DNA from 3 places in the Streptomyces sp. NPDC004732 genome. Region 3 is predicted to be linked to each of the others. Evidence: riboswitches for the same ligand, from Rfam matches in the RefSeq annotation. Region 3 holds a riboswitch; each other region holds the start of a gene.

Region 1 (3,269 bases), on a different contig from region 3:
AGCCCGACCGCGGCGAACTGCACGAGGGTCAGGACGGCGGCCGTCGGCAGATCGAGGAGCTGCGCGGTCTGCCGGTAGATCTCCACTTCGAGCGTCGAGTACGCGGGACCGCCGAGGATCTGCACGACGCCGAAGGAGGTGAAGGTGAAGAGGAAGACCATGAGCGCGGCCGCGGCCACCGCCGGTGCGAGCGCGGGCAGCGTCACCGTCCGCCACGACCTCCAGCGGGAGGCGCCGAGCATCCGCGCGGCCTCCTCCTGCCGCGGGTCGAGCTGCGACCACAGCCCGCCCACGGTCCGTACGACGACCGCGTAGTTGAAGAAGACGTGCGCGAGCAGGATCGCCCACACCGTGGTGTCCAGGCGTACGCCCCACAGCTCGTCGAAGAGCCCGCCCCGCCCGATCAGCGCGAGGAAGGCCGTACCGACGACGACCGTCGGGAGCACGAAAGGAACGGTGACGACGGCCCGCAGCACCCGCTTGCCCGGGAAGTCGAAGCGCGCGAAGACATACGCGCCGGGGAGCGCGATCAGCAGCGTGAGCACCGTCGACGCGAGCGCCTGCCAGGTGGTGAACCACAGCACGTGCCGGATGTCGGACTGCCCGAGGACGTCCGTGATCCGCCCGAACTGCCAGCCGCCGTCGATGTGCAGCCCGCGCGCGACGATCGCCGTGACCGGGTAGGCGAAGAAGAGCGCGAAGAACGCGACGGGCACGGCCATCAGGCCGAGCCGCGCCGCGCTCCCGCGACCGGACCCGCCACGAAGGCGGGACTTGGCCGTGTCGTCGGCTCCTTCGGTTACTTCAGTACGAGCGAGGTCCACGACTTGATCCACGGCTCGCGGTTGTCGGCGATCTTCTTCGGGTCCAGCGTCTCGGGCTTGTCCACCGTCACGCCGTGCTCCGTGAACAGCTTCGGCAGCTTGGTGCCCTCACGCACCGGGTTCACGAACATCTTCAGCGGCATGTCCTCCTGGAACTCCTGGCCCGCGAGGAAGTCGAGGAGCGCCTTGCCGCCCTTCTCGTTCCCTGCGTTGCTGAGCAGGCCCGCGTACTCGACCTGGCGGAAGCAGGTGCCGGTCGCGACGCCGGTCGGCGCCTGCTTCGGCTGCGGATCGGCGTAGAGGACCTCGACGGGCGGCGAGGAGGCGTAGGAGACGACGAGCGGCCGGTCGCCCTTGGCCTTCTTGCCGCCCGCGGACCCGGAGAACTCCTCGTTGTAGGCCTGCTCCCAGCCGTCGACGACCTTGACGCCGTTGGCCTTGAGCTTCTTCCAGTAGCTCTCCCAGCCGTCGTCCCCGTACTTGGCGGCGGTGCCGAGCAGGAAGCCGAGGCCGGGAGAGGAGGTCGAGGCGTTCTCGGTGACAAGCAGGTTCTTGTACGCGGGCTTCGTCAGGTCCTCGAAGGACTTCGGCGGCGCCAGCTTCTTGTCGGCGAAGTACTTCTTGTCGTAGTTGACGCAGATGTCACCGCTGTCGACGGGCGTGACCCGGTGCTTGTCCCCGTCGGCCCGGACCGCGGGCTTGATCTTGTCCGAGCCCTTGGCCTCGTACGACTGGAAGAGCCCGTTGTCGAGCGCCCGGGACAGCAGCGTGTTGTCGACCCCGAAGAAGACATCGCCCTGCGGGTTGTCCTTGGAGAGGATCGCCTTGTTCACGGCGGCGCCCGCGTCACCGTCCTTGAGGACCTTGACCTTGTACCCGGACCGCTTCTCGAAGTCCTGCAGCACGTCCTTGGAGACGTTGAAGGAGTCGTGACTGACGAGCGTCACGCTCTTGGAGTCGGCCTTCCCCGACCCGCCGTCGGAGCTGCCGCACGCGGAGACGGCGACGAGCCCGATGCCCACCGCCACGGCGGTGAACGAGACCTTCTTGGTGGTGCTCACTGAATTTCCTCCTGGGTGACCAGGAGAAGACGCGGCCCCGCCCGCGCACCGACGGCACGCGGGCAGGGCGCTACAGCTTGAGTGATGCCCGAACTTCCTACCCAGAATGACCTGGGCGAGGTTCAGAGGGTCTGCGGCCCACCTGTCCAAGGTGCCGCACTCTCAGCGCTGTGGCGCTCCCCTGTCGGAATATGCAGATGTGTGTACTCGTACGGAGCCGTACGCCCGCCAGACTACCTCTCGCCTGCCGCTCGCCTACCGCTCGGCAGCGGCGAGCTGGCCGCACGCCCCGTCGATCTCCTGACCCCGGGTGTCCCGAATCGTGACCGGCACACCATGGGCGGCGATGGCCTCCACGAAGGCCTTCTCGTCCTCGGGCCGCGAGGCCGTCCACTTCGAGCCCGGCGTCGGGTTCAGCGGAATGAGGTTCACGTGCACCGGCTTGCCCTTGAGCAGCCGCCCGAGCCGGTCACCGCGCCACGCCTGGTCATTGATGTCGCGAATCAGCGCGTACTCGATGGAGAGCCGGCGCCCGGACTTGGCCGCGTACTCCCATCCGGCGTCGAGCACCTCCCGCACCTGCCAGCGCGTGTTCACCGGCACGAGGGTGTCGCGCAGCTCGTCGTCCGGCGCGTGCAGCGAGATCGCGAGGCGGCACTTGAAGCCCTCGTCGGAGAACCGGTGGATGGCGGGCACGAGGCCCACCGTCGACACGGTGATCCCGCGCTGCGAGAGACCGAGCCCGTCGGGCTCCGGGTCGGTGAGGCGGCGAATGGCCCCGGCCACCCGGTTGTAGTTGGCCAGCGGCTCACCCATGCCCATGAACACGATGTTCGACAGCCGGGCAGGCCCACCAGGAATCTCGCCGTCCCGGAGCGCCCGCATGCCGTCGACAATCTGATGCACAATCTCACCGGTGGACAGGTTCCGGTCGAGACCGGCCTGCCCCGTGGCACAGAACGGGCAGTTCATGCCGCAGCCCGCCTGCGAGCTGATGCACATGGTGACCCGGTCCGGATACCGCATGAGCACGGACTCGACGAGCGTCCCGTCGAAGAGCCGCCACAGCGTCTTGCGCGTCGTGTCGTCGTCACAGCTGATGTGCCGCACCACGGACATCAGATCGGGCAGCAACGCCTCGCGCAGCTTCTCGCGCGCCCCGGCCGGGATGTCGGTCCACTCGGCCGGGTCGTGCGCATACCGCGCGAAGTAGTGCTGCGAGAGCTGCTTGGCACGGAACGGCTTCTCGCCGATGGCGGCGACGGCTTCCTTGCGCTCGGCGGGCGTGAGGTCGGCGAGGTGCCGCGGGGGCTTCTTGGCACCGCGGGGCGCGACGAAAGTGAGTTCTCCGGGTACAGGCATGGTCCTTCCAGTGTCGCAGACA
Region 2 (3,269 bases), on a different contig from region 3:
CCGGTGCGCCAGGCGTCCGGCCTCGACCCCGTGCCGCATGGCCTCGGCCATCAGGACCGGCTCCTGCGCCCGCGTCACCGCGGAGGCGAGCATCACGCCCGCGCACCCCAGCTCCATCGCGATCGCCGCGTCGGATGCCGTGCCCGCGCCCGCGTCGAGGATCACCGGCACGCGCGCGTGCTCCACGATCAGCTGGAAGTTGTGCGGATTGCGGATACCGAGCCCGGAGCCGATGGGCGAGCCGAGCGGCATGATCGCCGCGCAGCCCACGTCCTCCAGCTTCCGCGCGAGCACCGGGTCGTCGTTCGTGTAGGGCAGGACCGTGAAGCCGTCGTCCACCAGGGTCTCGGCGGCGTCCAGGAGCTCGACCGGATCGGGCAGCAGGGTGCGCTCGTCGGCGATCACCTCCAGCTTCACCAGGTCGGTGCCGAGCGCCTCACGCGCGAGCCGGGCGGTGAGGACCGCCTCGCCCGCAGTGAAGCAGCCCGCGGTGTTGGGCAGGACGCGGATGCCGAGCCGGTCGAGCACGGAGAGCACCGAGCCCTGGACGCCCGGGTCGAGCCTGCGCATCGCGACGGTGGTCAGCTCCGTGCCGGACGCGACGAGGGACCGCTCCAGGATGTCGAGGCTCGGCGCCCCGCCCGTGCCCATGATCAGGCGCGAGGAGAGGGTGAGCCCGCCGATGACGAAGGGGTCGTCTGCCATGGTCGTTCAGCCTCCCTGGACGGCGGTGAGTACTTCGACGCGGTCGCCCGCGGAGAGCGCCGTGGTGGGCCACTGCGCGCGCGGGACGACGGTTTCGTTGAGGGCGGCGGCGACACCGGAGTGCGCCGAGGAGAGGGTGGCCACGAGGGCGTCGAGCGTGGTGCCCGAGGCCACATCGCGCTCTTCCCCATTGACGGAAACGGCGAAAGGCGTGCTCATGCGGGCTGCTCCGTGACGTGCTGGGTGCGGGGCGGGGCGAGGGTTTCGGGGGTGGCGCCGTCGAAGCGGCGCGGGGTGAACGGGAGTGCCTCTTCGGGGAGTTCACCCGTGGTCAGGGCATGCGCCATGACGTCACCCGTGACGGGCGTCAGCAGGACGCCGTTGCGGTGGTGCCCGGTGGCCAGGTGGAGTCCGGCGAGCCGCGTGGGGCCGAGCATCGGCGCGTTGTCGGGAGAGCCCGGGCGCAGTCCCGCGCAGGTCTCGGTCAGGGGCAGCTCGGTGATGCCGGGCACGAGTTCGTGCGCGTCCCGCAGGAGTTCGTACACGCCGCCCGCGGTGACCGTGGTGTCCCAGCCGAGCTCCTCGCTGGTCGCGCCCACGACGAGCTCGCCGTTCTCGCGCGGCACGAGGTAGACGTGGCTGCCGCGCACCACGGCCCGCACGGTGCGGCTCAGGAACGGCGCGTACGGCTTCGGCACCGTCAGCCGCAGCACCTGGCCCTTCACGGGCCGCACGGGCGGCAGGACGTCGTCGGGGACGCCCGCGAGGCGCCCGCTGAGGCTGCCCGCCGCCAGCACGGTCAGGTCCGCGCCCAGCTCGGTGCCGTCCGCGAGGACGACGCCGCGCGCCCGGTCCCGTACGACCGAGAGGCGCTCGGCCATGGCGCGGTGGAAGACCACACCGGCCCGCTCGCAGGCCACCACGAGCGCCCCCGCGAGCCGCCGCGGGTCGATCTGGTGGTCGCCGTCGACCCGCAGCCCGCCGCGTACGCCCGGCGCGAGCATCGGCTCAAGACGGCGGCACTCGCGGCCGGTCAGCCACTCGGACGCGAGGCCGGACCGGCGCTGCAGGTCGTGCAGTTCGCGCAGGTGGGCGCGGTCGTCGGAGTCCAGCGCGACGGCGAGCGTGCCGCACGCGCGGTAGCCGAGGTCGTGCCCGGTCGCCTCGGCCAGTTCGGCGGCGAAGGCGGGGTAGCGGCGGGCGGATTCGACGTTGAGGCCGAGCAGGGTCTGCTCGCCGTAGTGCAGTTCGGTGACGGCGGCCAGCATGCCCGCCGCGACCTGGGCGGCGCCGCCGCCGGGAGCGGGGTCCACGACCGCCACGGACAGTCCGCGCCCGGCGGCCCGCCAGGCCGTGACCAGGCCGATGATGCCGCCTCCGACGACCAGGACGTCAGAGGCGGCGGATGGTGGTGTCGTACGTGAATGCATGGGCGTCCAGCCCCTCCCTTCGCCGGCATGACCCGGATCAGGTTCGTACGGTCGGAGGCCGTCCCAGCCTCCCTCTCAGCCCGGTGCGTCCGGGCTCCCGCGAGTGCTCTGCACGGGCCACCCTAGCCCGTCGCTTCGTGCGGCAGTAGGGGAGCTGTCCGGGTATGGGCGGTGACGTTGTGTCAGAGATCTCCCCGACCACATCTGAGGGCGCCCTCGACAACCGCCCTAGAGTGATCGGGTGAGCGAGCAGCAGAGGCAGAGCGAGCAGCAGCAGCGCGGGAAGCCGCGACAGGCGGAGCGCCACGTCGTCATCGTCGGCGCGGGGATGGCCGGGGTGCAGACCGCGGTGGCCCTGCGCGAACAGGGTTTCGCGGGCTCGGTCACCCTCGTAGGGGCCGAGCCGCACCAGCCCTACGACAGGCCGCCGCTGTCCAAGGCGGTACTGCTCGGCAAGGCGGAGGGATCGGCCTTCGACATCGACTTCGAGGCGCTCGGCATCGAGCTGAGCCTGGGCCGCGACGTCACCGGGGTGCGCCCCGACGCCCATGAGTTGGACACCGCCGACGGCCCACTCCGGTACGACGTCCTGGTCCTGGCGACCGGCGCCGAACCGATTCGGCTGCCCGGCACCGAAGGCGTCCCCGGGGTCCACCTCCTGCGCACCCTGGACGACGCCGAGCGGCTGCGCCCGGTGCTCGCGGCGCAGCACGACGTGGTGGTCGTCGGGGCGGGCTGGATCGGCGCGGAGTTCGCGACGGCCGCGCGCGAGGCGGGCTGTTCCGTCACCGTCGTCGAGGCCGCGGGACGACCGCTCGCGGGGGCGCTGCCGGAGGAGGTCGCGGCCCCCATGGCGGGCTGGTACGCGGACTCCGGAGCGGTGCTGCGCACCCACGCGCGCGTGGAGAGCGTCGAACCCGGCGTCGTCGTCCTGTCCGACGGGACCAGGCTGCCCGCGGGCGCCGTCGTCGTCGGCATCGGGGCGCGGCCCGCGACGGGCTGGCTCGCGGGCTCCGGCATCGAGCTGGGCAGCAACCGCGAGGTCGTGGCCGACGAGGGCCTGCGCACCTCGGCGCCCGATGTGTACGCGGTCGGCGACTGCTCCTCCTTCCCCTCGGGCCGGTACGGCGAGCG
Region 3 (3,269 bases):
GGGGACGCCCCGGTGACCTGGACCTTCGGGCGGGAGCTGCTGGTCGACGGGGTGGGCAGGCCGTGCGGGGACGGGGATGTGCGCGTCGAACCCACCGACTCCGCGATGCTGGACGAGGCCCTGATCAGGCTTCAGGTCGGCGCCGATCAGGCGCGGTTCAGGGTGGGCATCCCTCCGCTGCTCGCCTTCCTCGACCGTACGGACAAGCTGGTGCCGCTGGGGCAGGAGCGGGCGCTCGCCGACTTCGAGACCCATCTCGACGAGGCGCTCGACCGGATCCTCGGAGAAGAGCAGAACGCGGGTTGAGCCGATGACGCCAACAGGCGCAGGCTGATGGCATTTTGATGCATTTGGGGATCTAGCGCTTGCGGCGCCGCCCCTTCCCCCCGCGGGGCGCCCGGATCGCCCCGCCGCCGGTCACACCGCCTCCGTCGCGGCTGCCCACGACTGCCCCCGTGGCGGAGCCGGAGCCGGTGGTGCGGTCCGCCGAGACGACCAGGGCGGCCAGCGCCGTCGTCACCGGTACGGAGGCGACCAGGCCGATCGAGCCGATCAGGGTGCGCACGATCTCCTCGGCGACCAACTCGCTGTTGGCCACCGTGCCCACGCTGGACTGCGCGATGGAGAAGAGCAGCAGCAGGGGCAGCGCGGCACCCGCGTAGGCGAGGACGAGGGTGTTGACGACCGAGGCGATGTGGTCGCGGCCGATGCGGATGCCCGCGCGGTACAGGCCACGCCAGCCCATCGTCGGATTGGCCTGATGCAGTTCCCAGACGGCGGAGGTCTGGGTGACCGTCACGTCGTCGAGGACACCGAGCGAGCCGATGATGACGCCCGCGAGCAGCAGGCCGCTCATGTCGATGGACGGGTACAGGCCATGAATGAGGCCGGTGTTGTCGTCCGTGTTGCCGGTCAGCGCGGCCCAGCCGATGAAGAGCGAGCCGAGCAGGCCGATGAGCAGGAGGGAGATGAGCGTGCCGAGTACCGCGACCGATGTCCGGGCTGTCAGGCCGTGGCAGAGATAGAGCGCGATCAGCATGATGGCGCTCGCCCCGATCACCGCCACGACCAGGGGATTCGACCCCTGGAGGATCGCCGGGAGGATGAAGAACGTGAGCACCATGAAGCTGATGGCGAGTGCGACCAGGGCCATCACGCCGCGCAGTCGGCCCACGACCACGACGGCGAGCGCGAAGATGCCGGCGAGCAGCGCCATCGGCATCTTGCGGTTCACATCGATGACGGAGTACTGCAGGCCTTCGGGGGCCTTGGGCTCGTAGGCGACCACCACCTGCTGGCCCTGCTTCAGTTGGCGCGGCGAGTCCGGCTGGATGATCTCCGTAAAGGTGCGGCCCTTGTCGTCGCCGCTGGCCACCTCGACCGTCGCCTTCTTGCAGGTGCCCGTCGCCGCGGACTGTGCGGACTGGCCCTCGGCCGTGGAGGTGTCACCGTTCGGCGGGGTCTGCGAGGGGCTGAGGTCCTTGCAGGGCAGTTCCCGCACCTTCGTGACCTTCGCCGACTGTGTCTGCCGGTCGAATCCGACGCCGGTGCGTTCGTGGCTCGGCGTGCCACCCGGCCACAGCACCATCAGGCCCACGACGACCGCGGTGGCGAAGGGAATCAGTACCGCGGCGATGACCTTGCGCAGATGCTTCGAGACCGGCGCGGCCGGGCCGTGGCTGTGGGAATGCCCGTGTCCGTGCCCCTCCGGAGGCGTCGCGGAAACAGGCGGCTGCGAGGGCGGCGGGGGCGGCGGCTCTGTGGTGGTCACTGCCCGATCATCGCAAGAACGGGAGGGGCCCTCTGTTCAGCGCGCCCGACATGACGCTAGCGTGGAGCCACCTTTGCAATCGCGGGAGCTCGGAGCACCGGGCTGAGAGGGCGCTGACCTTCGTACGAATCGGCACGAGATGTGCACGAACCGTACGGAAGCCGCTGCGTCGACCGCCGAACCTGTTACCGGGTAATGCCGGCGTAGGGAGTAGGTCTCATGACCACATCGGACGCACGCACGCCTGCCTCGACGCAGAACCAGAGCGACGAGGCCGGGAAGTCCATCGGCTGGCACAAGGCGTATGTCGAGGGTTCGCGCCCCGACCTGCGTGTGCCGGTCCGCCAGGTGCACCTCACCAATGGCAAGGCCGTCACCCTGTACGACACTTCGGGCCCGTACACCGACCCGTCGGCGGAGACCGACGTCCGCCGCGGCCTGGCGCCGCTGCGGGAGAACTGGATCATCGCCCGCGGCGACACCGAGGAGTATGTGGGCCGACCGCCGCGTCCCGAGGACGACGGCATCAAGCACACCTCGCCCCGCGGCGGGCTCAAGAACCTCGACGCGGTCTTCCCCGGCCGCCCCCGCCAGCCGCGGCGTGGCCGCGAAGGCCAGGCGGTGACGCAGCTCGCGTACGCCAGGCGCGGCGAGATCACGCCCGAGATGGAGTTCATCGGGATCCGCGAGGGCATGGACCCCGAGATCGTGCGGGAAGAGGTCGCCGCGGGCCGCGCGGTGATTCCCGCCAACGTCAACCACCCGGAGATCGAGCCGATGATCATCGGCAAGAAGTTCCTGGTGAAGGTGAACGCCAACATCGGCAACTCCGCGGTCACCTCCTCCATCGAGGAGGAGGTGGACAAGATGACCTGGGCGACCCAGTGGGGCGCCGACACGGTCATGGACCTCTCCACGGGCCGCAACATCCACACCACCCGCGAGTGGGTCCTGCGCAACTCCCCCGTGCCGATCGGCACCGTCCCCCTCTACCAGGCCCTGGAGAAGGTCGACGGCAAGGCCGAGGAGCTGACCTGGGAGATCTACAAGGACACGGTCATCGAGCAGGCCGAGCAGGGCGTGGACTACATGACGGTCCACGCGGGAGTGCGCCTCCCGTACGTGCCGCTCACCGCGCGCCGCAAGACCGGCATCGTCTCGCGCGGCGGCTCGATCATGGCCGCCTGGTGTCTCGCGCACCACAAGGAGAGCTTCCTCTACGAGCACTTCGAGGACCTCTGCGAGATCCTCGCGGCGTACGACGTGACGTACTCGCTCGGCGACGGTCTGCGGCCCGGATCGATCGCGGACGCCAACGACGAGGCGCAGTTCGCCGAGTTGCGGACGCTCGGGGAACTCAACACGATCGCCAAGCGTCACAACGTACAGACGATGATCGAGGGCCCCGGTCACGTCCCGATGCACAAGATCAAGGAGAACATCGACCTCCAGCAGGAGATCTGCGAAGAGGCGCCGTTCTACACGCTCGGCCCGCTCA

What was found. Region 3 has a riboswitch for thiamine pyrophosphate ahead of thiC (phosphomethylpyrimidine synthase ThiC). Riboswitches for the same ligand answer to the same signal wherever they lie in the genome.
Region 1: linked by a shared signal. The riboswitch ahead of ABZV77_RS18105 (thiamine ABC transporter substrate-binding protein) and the one ahead of thiC (phosphomethylpyrimidine synthase ThiC) in region 3 are both predicted to bind thiamine pyrophosphate.
Region 2: linked by a shared signal. The riboswitch ahead of thiO (glycine oxidase ThiO) and the one ahead of thiC (phosphomethylpyrimidine synthase ThiC) in region 3 are both predicted to bind thiamine pyrophosphate.

Annotation. Positions count from the first base shown of each region.
Region 1 is NZ_JBEXJR010000005.1:582,641-585,909, reverse strand. Features, by position in the region: gene ABZV77_RS18110 (iron ABC transporter permease) at 1-722, opposite strand, end outside; gene ABZV77_RS18105 (thiamine ABC transporter substrate-binding protein) at 800-1,885, opposite strand; TPP riboswitch at 1,962-2,078, opposite strand; gene rlmN (23S rRNA (adenine(2503)-C(2))-methyltransferase RlmN) at 2,141-3,247, opposite strand.
Region 2 is NZ_JBEXJR010000022.1:81,776-85,044, forward strand. Features, by position in the region: gene ABZV77_RS40265 (thiazole synthase) at 1-705, opposite strand, end outside; gene thiS (sulfur carrier protein ThiS) at 712-924, opposite strand; gene thiO (glycine oxidase ThiO) at 921-2,135, opposite strand; TPP riboswitch at 2,133-2,246, opposite strand; gene ABZV77_RS40280 (FAD-dependent oxidoreductase) at 2,464-3,269, shown strand, end outside.
Region 3 is NZ_JBEXJR010000008.1:393,292-396,560, forward strand. Features, by position in the region: gene ABZV77_RS25640 (SsgA family sporulation/cell division regulator) at 1-306, shown strand, start outside; gene ABZV77_RS25645 (YibE/F family protein) at 359-1,771, opposite strand; TPP riboswitch at 1,843-1,998, shown strand; gene thiC (phosphomethylpyrimidine synthase ThiC) at 1,991-3,269, shown strand, end outside.